3 regions of the Streptomyces sp. NEAU-sy36 genome follow, and region 2 is predicted to be linked to each of the others. Evidence: riboswitches for the same ligand, from Rfam matches in the RefSeq annotation. Region 2 holds a riboswitch; each other region holds the start of a gene.
The links. A riboswitch is a leader RNA that binds a small molecule or an ion and turns the genes downstream of it on or off. The one in region 2 is predicted to bind cobalamin.

Region 1 (4,210 bases), 2.5 Mb from region 2:
CCGCTTCGTCTACGTCAAGGCGACCGAGGCCACGGGCTACCGCAACCCCTACTTCGACCAGCAGTACGACGGGGCGCGCGAGGCCGGCCTGATCCGGGGCGCCTACCACTTCGCGCTGCCGGACCGCTCCTCCGGCGCCCGGCAGGCCGCGTACTTCGTGGCGCACGGCGGGGACTGGCGGGCCGACGGCTGGACGCTGCCGCCCGCGCTGGACATCGAGTACAACCCGTACAGCGCGAGGCACAAGTGCTACGGGCTGAGCAAGAAGAAGATGACGAAGTGGATCTGGTCCTTCAGCGACGAGATCCGGCGCGAGACCGGCCGCAGGCCTGTGATCTACACCACCTCGCAGTGGTGGAAGCTCTGCACCGGCGACAGCCGCGCCTTCGCCGCCACCCACCCCCTGTGGATCGCCCGCCACGGCACCTCCGGGCCGGGCCGGCTGCCGGGCGGCTGGCGGTACTGGACCTTCTGGCAGTACGACACCGCCGGCCGGCTGCCGGGTGACCAGGATCTCTTCAACGGCACCGCCGGCCGGCTGCGGACCTTCGCGCTGGGCTGGTAACCCAAGGGACGCCTGGGCGCGCCCGGGACGGGCGGCGAAAGCGGAGGTCCACACCCCCCGTTACGGACACCCTCGTGCCCGCCCCAGTTCATCTTCCGTTCACCCAGGTTGCCTACGTTCATCCAGCCAACGACCTCGAACGATTGCCTGGGTAAATGGAAAGCTTCTCGCTGATCCTCGCGATTGTGGTGGTGACCGCACTCGCGTTTGATTTCACGAACGGTTTCCACGACACCGCGAACGCGATGGCCACCACCATCTCCACAGGCGCCATGAAGCCGAAGCTCGCGGTGGCCATGTCCGCCTCCCTCAACCTGGTGGGCGCCTTCCTCTCCGTGGAGGTCGCCAACACGATCTCCAAGGGTCTCGTCGACGAGAGCGGCATCCGTCCCGAGGTCATCTTCGCCGCCCTGGTCGGCGCGATCCTCTGGAATCTGGTGACCTGGCTGGTGGGCCTGCCCTCCAGTTCCTCCCACGCCCTGATGGGCGGTCTGATCGGCGCCGCCGTCGCCTCCGCCGGATTCGGCGCCGTGCACGGCGGCGTCCTGGTGACCAAGGTGCTGCTGCCCGCGGTCGCGGCACCGGTCGTCGCGGGCATCGCCTCGATGGTCGCCACCCGCTCCTCCTACGGCATCGGCGGCAAGACCGAGGGCGAGGCCACCCGCAAGGGCTACCGCACCGGCCAGGTCGCCTCCGCCGCCCTGGTCTCCCTCGCGCACGGCACCAACGACGCGCAGAAGACGATGGGCATCATCACCCTCGCGCTGATCGCGGGCGGCGCCATCTCCCCCGGCTCCAACCCTCCCACCTGGGTGATCCTCTCCGCGGGCCTGGCCATCGCGGCCGGCACCTACATCGGCGGCTGGCGCATCATCCGCACCATGGGCACCGGCCTGACCGACCTGGAGCCCCGTCAGGGCTTCGCCGCCCAGACCAGCGCCGCGACGGCCATCCTGGCCTCCTCCCACCTCGGCTTCTCCCTCTCCACCACCCACGTCGTCTCCGGCGCCGTGATGGGCGCGGGCCTGGGCCGCAAGGGCGGCGTGGTCCGCTGGTCCACCGCCACCCGCATGGCCGTCGCCTGGGTGCTCACCCTGCCGGCCGCCGCCCTGGTCGGCGCGGGCGCCGAGGCCGTCACCGAGCTGGGCGACTGGGGCACCGCCGTGGTCGCCGTCTTCCTGGTCGCCGCGAGCGCCTGGATCTACAAGCTGTCCCGCCGCGAGGTCATCGACCACACCAACGTGGTCGCCGACCCGCCGGCGGAGCCCTCCGGCGTGGTCACCGCCGCCATCGCCGCGGTGACCCCGCCCCCGGCGGGCACCGTCGCCGACGGCCTGACCGCCACCATCCCGGCCCCGGCCGCCGAACCGGCGGCCACCGCCCCGGCCGTGCCGCCGGCCGCCACCGTCTGATCCCCGCGCCCCCGTTCACCAAGGAAGCATCCCCATGAAGATCGACTGGGCGGCCATCGGCTCCGTCTTCGGCGTCAGCCTCGTGTTCACGGTGGGCCTGGTGGCCCTGTTCACCCTCGGGGTCAACGGCCTGGCCCGGCGCGAGAAGGCCGCCGCCCAGGGCGAGTCCGCGGCGCTCGCCGTCACCGGTGCCTACGTCTGCTTCGCGGCGTGCGCGGCGGCGGTGGCGTACGGCATCGTCCTGATCGTCTCCAAGTCCTGACCGCGCGGCCCCACTCGGCCGCACACCCCGAAGGCCCCCGCGCGCCCGTCGCGCGCCGGGGCCTTCGGCGTGCCCGTACCGTGGCGTGATGTGGGCATCCGCACACTCCCGCAGGTCAACGGCAAGTTGACGGCCGTTCCGGGCACGTGGTGGACTGCCCAGGCCATGTAGGGCGGCAGAAGAGGAAGCCGGTGCGAATCCGGCGCGGTCCCGCCACTGTCACCGGGGTGAACACCCCGGGAGCCAGGAACTCTCGCCGCCCGTTTTCTTCGTACCAGGGCGCGGACACCCTGAGTGAGGACCTGTATCGCCATGCTCGGCAGCCGAAGGACCAGTACCAGGACCACTGTCGCGGTGCCCACGGCCGGCTGAGCCGATGGGTGCCGATCGCAGGTATGCGTACGGCGCCGCCGCCGGGCTTCTCGGCGACCTGCTCCTCGGCGATCCCCGCCGCGGGCATCCGGTCGCCGCGTTCGGGCGTGCGGCCGCCGCGGTGGAGAGCGCGTTGTGGCACGACCACCGCGGCTGGGGCGCTCTGCACACCACCGTGTGCGCCGGTGGCGCCGTCGCGCTCGGGGCGCTGACCGCACGCGTCGTACGCCCCTCCCCCGCCGCCTCCGTCGCGCTGACCGCCACGGCCGCCTGGTCCGTGGTCGGCGGCACCTCGCTCGCCCGGGAGGCCCGGACCATCGGCCGCGCCCTGGCCGCCGGGGACGTCGAGGCGGCCCGCGCCCGGCTGCCCCATCTGTGCGGCCGGGACCCGCAGGCGCTGGACGCCGACGGCATCGCGCGGGCCGTGGTCGAGTCGGTCGCCGAGAACACCTCCGACGCGGTCGTGGGCGCCCTGGTGTGGGGCGCGGTCGCCGGGGTGCCGGGACTGCTCGGCTTCCGCGCGGTCAACACCCTGGACGCGATGGTGGGTCACAAGTCCCCGCGCCACCGCCGCTTCGGCTGGGCCGCCGCCCGCCTCGACGACGTGGCCGGCTGGCCGGGGGCCCGGCTGACCGCCGTGCTCGCCGCCGCGGCCGGAGGCGACCCGCGCGGCGCCGTACGCGCCTGGCGCGCGGACGCCCGCCGGCACCCGAGCCCGAACGCCGGTCCGGTGGAGGCCTCCTTCGCGGGCGCCCTCGGCGTCCGGCTGGGCGGCACCCTCTCCTACGGCGGCCGCGTGGAGCACCGCCCCGTCCTCAACGGCGCCACCGGACGGGCCGTCCGGGCCGGCGACATCGACCGGGCGGTACGGCTCTCCCGCCGCGTCGGTCTGCTCGCGCTCGGCACCACGGTCGCCGCGCGCCTCCTGGTCACCGGAGTCAAGGGTCTGAAGGGACACGGGAAATGAGCGGTGGTCTGCTCGTCGCCGGCACCACGTCGGACGCCGGCAAGAGCGTCGTGACGGCCGGGATCTGCCGCTGGCTGGCACGCCAGGGCGTGAAGGTCGCGCCGTTCAAGGCGCAGAACATGTCCCTGAACTCCTTCGTCACCCGCGAGGGCGCCGAGATCGGCCGCGCCCAGGCCATGCAGGCCCAGGCCTGCCGGATCGAGCCGACCGCGCTGATGAACCCCGTGCTGCTCAAGCCGGGCGGTGAGCAGAGCAGCCAGGTGGTGCTGCTGGGCAGGCCGGTGGGCGAGATGAGCGCGCGCGGCTACCACGGCGGGCGGCAGCGGCGGCTGCTGGGCACGGTGCTGGACTGCCTGGCCGAGCTGCGGCGCACGTACGACGCGGTGATCTGCGAGGGGGCGGGCAGCCCGGCCGAGATCAACCTGCGGCGCACCGACATCGTCAACATGGGGATCGCGCGCGGTGCCCGGCTGCCCGTGCTGGTCGTCGGGGACATCGACCGCGGGGGCGTCTTCGCCTCCTTCTTCGGCACCCTCGCCCTGCTCGCGCCCGAGGACCAGGAGCTGGTCGCCGGGTTCCTGGTGAACAAGTTCCGGGGCGACGTCTCGCTGCTGGAGCCCGGGCTGGACATG
Region 2 (4,210 bases):
CGGGCCGGCCGAGCCAGGACCGCGCGGCGAAGGGCGTGGAGATCGCCGCCGCCCGCGCCGCCAAGGCCGGCATCGACTGGCAGGACTGCCCGGCCGACTGGGGGTTGGCCAAGCCCATCCAGTGCGGCTGGGTCAGCGTGCCCGTCGACTACGCCCACCCGGACGGCAAGCAGATCAAGCTCGCCGTCGACCGTGTCGGCAGCACCGGCACCCCGGCCGAGCGCCAGGGCGCGCTCGTCTACAACCCGGGCGGCCCCGGCGGCTCCGGGCTGCGCTTCCCGACCCGGGTGACCGGCAAGAAGCCGGTCTGGGCGAACGTCGCCAAGGCCTACGACTTCGTCGGCTTCGACCCGCGCGGCGTCGGCCACTCGGCGCCCATCTCCTGCGCGGATCCGCAGGAGTTCGTGCGGGCACCGAAGGCGGACCCGGTCCCGGACACCGAGGCGGACAAGCTCGCCCAGCGCAAGCTGGCCCGCGCGTACGCCGAGGGCTGCCTGGACCGCACCGGCCGCGCCGTGCTCCAGCAGATGACCACGCCGAACACCGCCCGCGACCTCGACGTCATCCGCGCCGCGCTCGGCGAGCAGAAGCTCAACTACCTCGGCGTCTCCTACGGCACCTACCTCGGCGCCGTCTACGGCACCCTCTTCCCGGGCCACCTGCGCCGCATGATCGTGGACAGCGTGACCAACCCGGCCCAGGACAACATCTGGTACCAGGCGAACCTGAACCAGGACGTCGCCTTCGAGGGCCGCTGGAAGGACTGGGAGGACTGGGTCGCCGCCAACGACGCCGCCTTCCATCTCGGCACCACGCGCGCCGCCGTCCAGGACAAGTGGCTCCAACTGCGCGCCACCGCGAAGAAGAGCCCCATCGGCGGGGTCGTCGGTCCCGCCGAGCTGATCTCCTTCTTCCAGAGCGCCCCTTACTACGACTCCTCGTGGGTGCCGGTCGCCACCGTCTTCGGCAAGTACGTCGCCGGTGACACCCAGGCCCTGGTCGACGCTGCCGCCCCCGACATGTCGGACACCGCGGGCAACACCGCGTCGGAGAACTCCAACGCCGTCTACACGGCCGTCGAGTGCACCGACGCCAAGTGGCCCACCAGCTGGCGGACCTGGGACCGGGACAACACCCGGCTCAACCAGGACTACCCGTTCATGACCTGGGCCAACGCCTGGATGAACCTGCCGTGCGCCACCTGGCCGGTCAAGCAGCAGAACCCGGTCGACGTCACGACCCACAAGGGTCTGCCGCGGGTGCTGATCGTGCAGTCGACCCGCGACGCCGCGACCCCCTACGAGGGTGCGGTCGAGCTGCACAAGCGCTTCGCCGGCTCCCGTCTGATCACCGAGAAGGACGCGGGTTCCCACGGGGTGACCAGCCTGGAGAATCCCTGCATCAACCAGCGCGTCGACGCCTATCTGATCGACGGCGAACTGGACGGTTCCGACGTGACCTGCGCCCCGCACGCCACGCCCAAGCCGTGACCCCGTCCACACGGTGAGGAGGGGCGGCCGCACCACCCGGCCGCCCCTCGCTCGTCCCCGGGCCCGACCGTGAGGTCGACCGAGTCGCGCCCGGGCCACCCCGCGCTCCCTCTCCGCGACCTGCTCCGCCCTCGCCACACCCGGGTACCGGTCGCCTGGGCCGACCGCTTCTCCCTGCTCCCCGGCCGCCGATGGTGCGCCGCCCGGCACGTTCCGCGGACACACTCCATGGCCCCGTCATCGCGATCCGCGACATCCCGCCGCACCGCCTGGCGCGTCCACGCTGCCTTGCAACCTCGACGTCCGGCCTTCTAGGGTGAGCGGGCCGTGGTGTTCGGGAAGACCGGTGACAGCCCCCAGGGGCTCAGTCCGGAGCGGCCCTCGCCACTGTGATCGGGAAGTTCCCGCCCCACGCATTGCCACTGGCCTCGCGGCCGGGAAGGCAGGGGCGGGCGCGATGACCCGTCAGCCAGGAGACCGGCCACGGCACCACGAATCTGATCCACGAGGTGCTGGAGCGTGACCGTATGACCATGCCCGAAGGCGTGCCCGAAACCGCCGCCTCCCCTTCCTTCCGCTGGCGGCGCGCGGACACCGTCCGAACCGCCGGCCTCCTGACCGTGATCGTCGTCCTGCACGTGATCGCCTTCGGGATCCTCTTCCTGCTCGTCACCCCACGTCACTACGAGGTCGGCACCAAGGCGTTCGGGGTCGGCCTGGGCATCACGGCGTACACCCTCGGGATGCGGCACGCGTTCGACGCCGACCACATAGCCGCGATCGACAACACCACCCGCAAGCTGATGGCCGACGGGCAGCGGCCGGTCTCGGTCGGCTTCTGGTTCGCGCTCGGCCACTCCAGCGTGGTGATCGCCATGGCCGCGCTGGTCGCCGGAGGCGCGCAGCTCGCCGGCACCCTGATGAACGACGGCTCGCGCACCCACCAGGTACTCGGCACCGTCGGCACCACGGTCTCCGGCGGATTCCTGTACCTCATCGCCGCCCTCAACCTCGTCGCCCTGGTCGGCATCGCCCGTGTCTTCAAGGCCATGCGGGCCGGACGTTACGACGAGGCCGAGTTGGAGGCGCACCTCGACTCACGCGGCTTCATGAACCGCGTCCTGGGACGGCTCACCAAGTCCATCCGCCGCCCCGGCCAGATGTTCCCCCTCGGCTTCCTGTTCGGCATCGGCTTCGACACCACCACCGAGGTCCTGCTCCTCGCCCTCGCCGGCAACGGCGCCGCCGCCGGCCTCCCCTGGTACGCGATACTCTGCCTGCCCCTCCTCTTCGCCGCCGGCATGAGTCTCTTCGACACCCTCGACGGCACCTTCATGAACTTCGCCTACCAGTGGGCCTTCTCCAACCCCGTCCGCAAGGTGTTCTACAACCTCACCATCACCGGACTCTCCATCGCCGTCGCCTTCTTCGTCGGCACCATCGAACTGGTCGGCGTCCTGCACGACAAGCTCGGCCTGAGCGACGGCGTGTCCGGCTGGATCGCGGGCCTGGACCTCGACCACGTCGGCTACGTCATCGTCGGCCTCTTCGTGGTCGTCTGGGCCCTGGCCATCGGTTACTGGCGCGTGGCCAAGGTCGAGGAGCGCTGGAACGCCCGCACCGCGGACGCGGGTTGACCCTACGCGCACGGGCACCGAGGCCCTGCGGCAGGCGGGGCGGCCGGCCGGCCGCCCCGCTCAGCCACCTCGCGGGCCGGATCGACGGCGGGCCCGCCCCGCGCCGGCGACGCGGACGGGCCCGGTGCGCCGCAGCGGGCGGATCAGGCCACGCCGCTCTCCCACCACCATGAGCCGGAGCCGTATGACGGGTACTGGACACGGCTGTCGACGTGCTGCCACGAGTGCGTGTACGCCTCAAGGCCGGAGAAGCCGCACGTCTCGGCGATCCGGTAGGTCTGCAGGGTGCTGTAGCCGGAGACGACGATGTCCGCGGCGACGCCGTAGACGTGCATGCTGTTGGACGCGCCGCCCACCGCGGCGTTGTGCGCGATGCTACGGAAGCCGGAGTTGACCGTGATCGGGCTGTTCCCGGCCTTCTTGCGCACGGCCTCCAGCTTGTACATCAGTCGGCGCAGGTTCTCCTTGACCGTCGCGGCGTCGACCTTTCCGCCGCTGAAACCGGAGCCGTCCTGCGAGGAGAACTCGCTCCAGTCGAAGTGGGCGGTGGATCCGTCGCCGGCCTCAAGGCTGTCGAGTACGCTCTGCGTCTGCGGGCCGACGACGCCGTCCGCGGTCAACCCGTAGGCGGACTGGAAGCGTTGGACGGCGGCGCTCGTGGCCGGGCCGAAGGCGCCGTCCCAGGCGACGTAGGTCTGCTGGGCGCCGGACGCGGCCCAACCTCCGACACGGATCTGCAGTTCGACCACGTCGGAGCCGGAGGCGCCCTGCTGGAGGGTGCGGGACCAGCCGTAGGCCGAGGCCCGGCCCGCTGTCCGGAGGCCGATGGCCGCCGCCAGGCCGAGCGTGGCCGTCAGCCCTGCCGCGCCCCGGAGCAGGGCGCGGCGGTCGATGCCGTCGGCGGAGCGTCGTACCGGTGTCATGGAAGTCCCCTCATCTGTGATGACGTGCCGATGCTCAGGAAACGAGGCTCTGCCAGGTGTTCGAACCGACGATGCCGTCCACGGTGAGACCGTGCGCGGACTGGTACGAGCGCACCGCCGAGTCGGTCGCGGACCCGAACGAACCGTCCACCGTCAGCGC
Region 3 (4,210 bases), 2.7 Mb from region 2:
GGACAACGGGCAGCTGGCGATCCCGCAGCTGTTCGAGAACATGTTCCCGGACTGGTTCACCGGCGTAGCCTTCGCGGCCATCGGCATCGGCGCGCTGGTCCCGGCGGCGATCATGTCCATCGCGGCGGCGAACCTCTTCACCCGCAACATCTACAAGGACTTCATCAAGCCGGACGCCACGCCGAAGCAGGAGGCCCAGGTCTCCAAGTTCGTGTCGCTGCTGGTGAAGGTGGGCGCGCTGGTCTTCGTGCTCGGCATGGACAAGACGGTCGCGATCAACTTCCAGCTGCTGGGCGGCATCTGGATCCTGCAGACCTTCCCGGCGCTGGTCGGCGGTCTGTTCACCCGCTGGTTCCACCGCTGGGCGCTGCTCGCCGGCTGGGCGGTCGGCATGGTCTACGGCACCCTCGCCGCGTACGGTGTCGCCTCGCCGACCCAGAAGCACTTCGGCGGCTCGGCCGACGAGATCCCGGGCATCGGCCAGATCGGCTACATCGGCATGACGGCGTTCGTGCTGAACGTCGTGGTCACCGTGGTCCTCACCGTCGTCCTCAAGGCCGTGAAGGCCCCCGAGGGCGTGGACGAGACGAGCCCCGCGGACTACACGGCCGACGCGGGTGACGCGGGGGTCGAGGTGGAACTGCCGCCGGCCACGGCGGGCACCACCCACTGACCGGATCCGGAGACGGGGAACCGCGCACGGGCCGCCGGAAAGCACATGCTCCGGCGGCCCGTTGTCGTGCACACTCGCCGGCATGGACCTCCGAATCCGCCCCGCGGACCCGGCCGAGTACGGCGAACTCGGCGAGCTCACGGCCGAGGCGTACCTCCTCGACGGCCTCCTCGACTTCGGCGAGAGCGACCCGTACCTGCCCGTGCTCAAGGACGTGGCCGCGCGAGCCGCCTCGGCCGAGGTGCTCGCAGCCGTGCTGGGGGACCGCGTCGTCGGCGGCGTGACCTTCGTCCCCTCGGGCGGCCCCGTCGCCGACATCGCGGGGCCCGGCGAGGCCGAGATCCGGGCGCTGGCGGTGCGGCGCGAGGCGCGCGGCAGGGGCGCCGGCGAAGCCCTCGTGCGCGCCTGTGTCGAGCGCGCCCGGGCCACCGCGGGGTGCTCGTCCGTCGTCCTCTCCAGCCAGCGCGCCATGCACAGCGCTCACCGGCTCTACGAACGCCTCGGGTTCGTGCGCACGCCCGAGCGGGACTGGAACCCCCTCCCGGAGCTGGACGACGTCACTCTCATCACCTACAAGTTGACGCTCTGACACCAGGGCGACACAACATCTGGGGGTGACACGGCGGCCCGGCACTAGATGTATGCTCATGCTCGCTGTCGCCGCAGGGGAATCCGGTGCGAATCCGGAACTGTCCCGCAACGGTGTACTTGTGCGTATCCGCGTACAGGAGTCAGTCCGAGGACCTGCCGACAGCGCACCCGGCCGTCCGGTCCGGGTGCCCTGAGACGTCCGGGCCTCGTGGAGTGGGCCGGTGGACGCGACGCCGTGTGCGCTCGTGGCTGCCCCCTGCCCTCCGCCAGGCCCCCGTGCCGAGCGAGGGAGAGCCCCCACGTGACCATCGCGCCAGCCGACCCGGCATCAGCCCCGGATCTGGAGAACGACGGTCCCGGTGCCGCGCTGCTGCGGACCCTGACCGAGCTGACCGCAGACCTCCCCGACGCCGACCCCGGCCGGGTCGCCGCCGCCGCGCTGCGCGGCCGGTCGGCCCACGCCGACGAGGCGGAGCTGCGCGAACTGGCGACCGAGGCCGCGGCCGGCCTGATCTCCGAGGACCCCGCGTACTCGCGGCTCGCCGCCCGGCTGCTGACCGTCTCCATCCGGGCCGAGGCCGCCTCGCAGGGCGTGACCTCGTTCACCGAGTCGGTCGCCGTCGGACACCGCGAAGGCCTCATCGCCGACCGGACCGCCGAGTTCGCGCGGGTCCACGCCGCCCGCCTCGACGCGCTGGTGGACACCGGCGCCGACGACCGCTTCGGCTACTTCGGCCTGCGCACCCTGCACAGCCGCTACCTGCTGCGCCACCCGATCACCCGCAAGGTCATCGAGACGCCCCAGCACTTCATGCTGCGGGTCGCCGCGGGTCTGGCCGAGGACGACTCCGTCCGCGCCCTGGACGAGGTCGCCGCGCTCTACGGGCTCATGAGCCGGCTCGACTACCTGCCCTCCTCCCCCACGCTGTTCAACTCCGGCACCCGGCACCCCCAGATGTCGTCCTGCTACCTCCTCGACTCCCCGCTGGACGAGCTGGACTCCATCTACGACCGCTACCACCAGGTCGCCCGGCTCTCCAAGCACGCCGGCGGCATCGGGCTGTCGTACTCCCGCATCCGGGCCCGCGGTTCGCTGATCCGGGGCACCAACGGGCACTCCAACGGCATCGTGCCGTTCCTGAAGACCCTGGACGCCTCGGTGGCCGCGGTGAACCAGGGGGGCCGGCGCAAGGGCGCGGCCGCGGTGTACCTGGAGACCTGGCACTCCGACATCGAGGAGTTCCTGGAGCTGCGGGACAACACCGGTGAGGACGCCCGCCGCACGCACAACCTGAACCTCGCGCACTGGGTGCCGGACGAGTTCATGCGCCGGGTCAACGCCGACGAGCAGTGGTCGCTGTTCTCCCCGGCGGACGTGCCTGAGCTGGTGGACCTGTGGGGCGCCGAGTTCGACGCCGCCTACCGCGAGGCGGAGCGCAAGGGGCTCGCGCGCAAGACCATGCCCGCCCGGGAGCTGTACGGCCGGATGATGCGCACCCTCGCGCAGACCGGCCAGGGCTGGATGACCTTCAAGGACGCCGCCAACCGCACCGCCAACCAGACCGCGGAGCCGGGCCAGGTCATCCACTCCTCCAACCTCTGCACGGAGATCCTGGAGGTCACCGACGACGGCGAGACGGCGGTCTGCAACCTGGGCTCCGTCAACCTGGGCGCGTTCGTCGACACGGCGACGGGGGACATCGACTGGGAGCGGCTCGACGGGACCGTCCGCACCGCCGTCACCTTCCTCGACCGCGTCGTGGACATCAACTTCTACCCGACCGAGCAGGCCGGCCGCTCCAACGCGAAGTGGCGTCCGGTGGGCCTGGGCGCGATGGGTCTCCAGGACGTCTTCTTCAAGCTGCGGCTGCCCTTCGACTCCCCGGAGGCGAAGGCGCTGTCCACCCGGATCGCCGAGCGGATCATGCTCGCGGCGTACGAGGCGTCCGCCGACCTCGCCGAGCGCAGCGGCCCGCTGCCCGCCTGGGAGCGGACCCGTACCGCGCGCGGGGTGCTGCACCCCGACCACTACGGTGTCCAGGAGACCTGGCCGGAGCGCTGGGCGGCGCTGCGCACCCGGATCGCGGCGGTCGGCCTGCGCAACTCGCTGCTGCTGGCGATCGCGCCGACGGCCACCATCGCCTCCATCGCGGGCGTGTACGAGTGCATCGAGCCGCAGGTGTCCAACCTGTTCAAGCGCGAGACGCTGTCCGGGGAGTTCCTCCAGGTCAACTCCTACCTGGTGCAGGACCTGAAGGACCTGGGCGTCTGGGACGCGCGCACCCGGGAGGCGCTGCGCGAGTCCAACGGCTCGGTGCAGGGCTTCGCGTGGATCCCCGAGGACGTGCGGGCGCTGTACCGCACGGCGTGGGAGATCCCGCAGCGCGGTCTGATCGACATGGCGGCGGCGCGCACCCCGTTCCTCGACCAGGCGCAGTCCCTGAACCTGTTCATGGAGACGCCGACCATCGGCAAGCTCTCCTCGATGTACGCGTACGCCTGGAAGTCCGGGCTGAAGACGACGTACTACCTGCGTTCGCGCCCGGCGACCCGGATCGCCCGCGCCGCCCGTGCGCAGCAGACCGTCCCCGTCCAGCAGGCCGCCGACCCCGAGGCCGTCGCCTGCTCCCTGGAAAACCCCGAGTCCTGCGAGGCCTGCCAGTGAAGACCGAACGAAACACCAACCTGCTCGACCCGGGCTTCGAACTGACCCTGCGCCCCATGCGCTACCCCGACTTCTACGAGCGCTACCGGGACGCCATCAAGAACACCTGGACCGTGGAGGAGGTCGACCTCCACTCGGACGTCGCCGACCTCGCCAAGCTCAGCCCGGCCGAGCAGCATCTGATCGGCCGCCTGGTCGCGTTCTTCGCGACGGGTGACTCGATCGTCGCCAACAACCTGGTGCTGACGCTGTACAAGCACATCAACTCCCCCGAGGCGCGG

Region 1: linked by a shared signal. The riboswitch ahead of HZZ00_RS08725 (cobalamin biosynthesis protein) and the one ahead of HZZ00_RS20025 (HoxN/HupN/NixA family nickel/cobalt transporter) in region 2 are both predicted to bind cobalamin.
Region 3: linked by a shared signal. The riboswitch ahead of HZZ00_RS30975 (ribonucleoside-diphosphate reductase subunit alpha) and the one ahead of HZZ00_RS20025 (HoxN/HupN/NixA family nickel/cobalt transporter) in region 2 are both predicted to bind cobalamin.

Annotation. Positions count from the first base shown of each region.
Region 1 is NZ_CP058977.1:1,921,598-1,925,807, reverse strand. Features, by position in the region: gene HZZ00_RS08740 (lysozyme) at 1-565, shown strand, start outside; gene HZZ00_RS08735 (inorganic phosphate transporter) at 721-1,977, shown strand; gene HZZ00_RS08730 (hypothetical protein) at 2,012-2,239, shown strand; cobalamin riboswitch at 2,373-2,515, shown strand; gene HZZ00_RS08725 (cobalamin biosynthesis protein) at 2,616-3,578, shown strand; gene HZZ00_RS08720 (cobyric acid synthase) at 3,575-4,210, shown strand, end outside.
Region 2 is NZ_CP058977.1:4,400,731-4,404,940, forward strand. Features, by position in the region: gene HZZ00_RS20020 (alpha/beta hydrolase) at 1-1,490, shown strand, start outside; cobalamin riboswitch at 1,802-1,991, shown strand; gene HZZ00_RS20025 (HoxN/HupN/NixA family nickel/cobalt transporter) at 2,018-3,127, shown strand; gene HZZ00_RS20030 (D-Ala-D-Ala carboxypeptidase family metallohydrolase) at 3,271-4,050, opposite strand; gene HZZ00_RS39120 (GH25 family lysozyme) at 4,085-4,210, opposite strand, start outside.
Region 3 is NZ_CP058977.1:7,103,746-7,107,955, forward strand. Features, by position in the region: gene mctP (monocarboxylate uptake permease MctP) at 1-673, shown strand, start outside; gene HZZ00_RS30970 (GNAT family N-acetyltransferase) at 756-1,262, shown strand; cobalamin riboswitch at 1,280-1,440, shown strand; gene HZZ00_RS30975 (ribonucleoside-diphosphate reductase subunit alpha) at 1,566-3,929, shown strand; gene HZZ00_RS30980 (ribonucleotide-diphosphate reductase subunit beta) at 3,986-4,210, shown strand, end outside.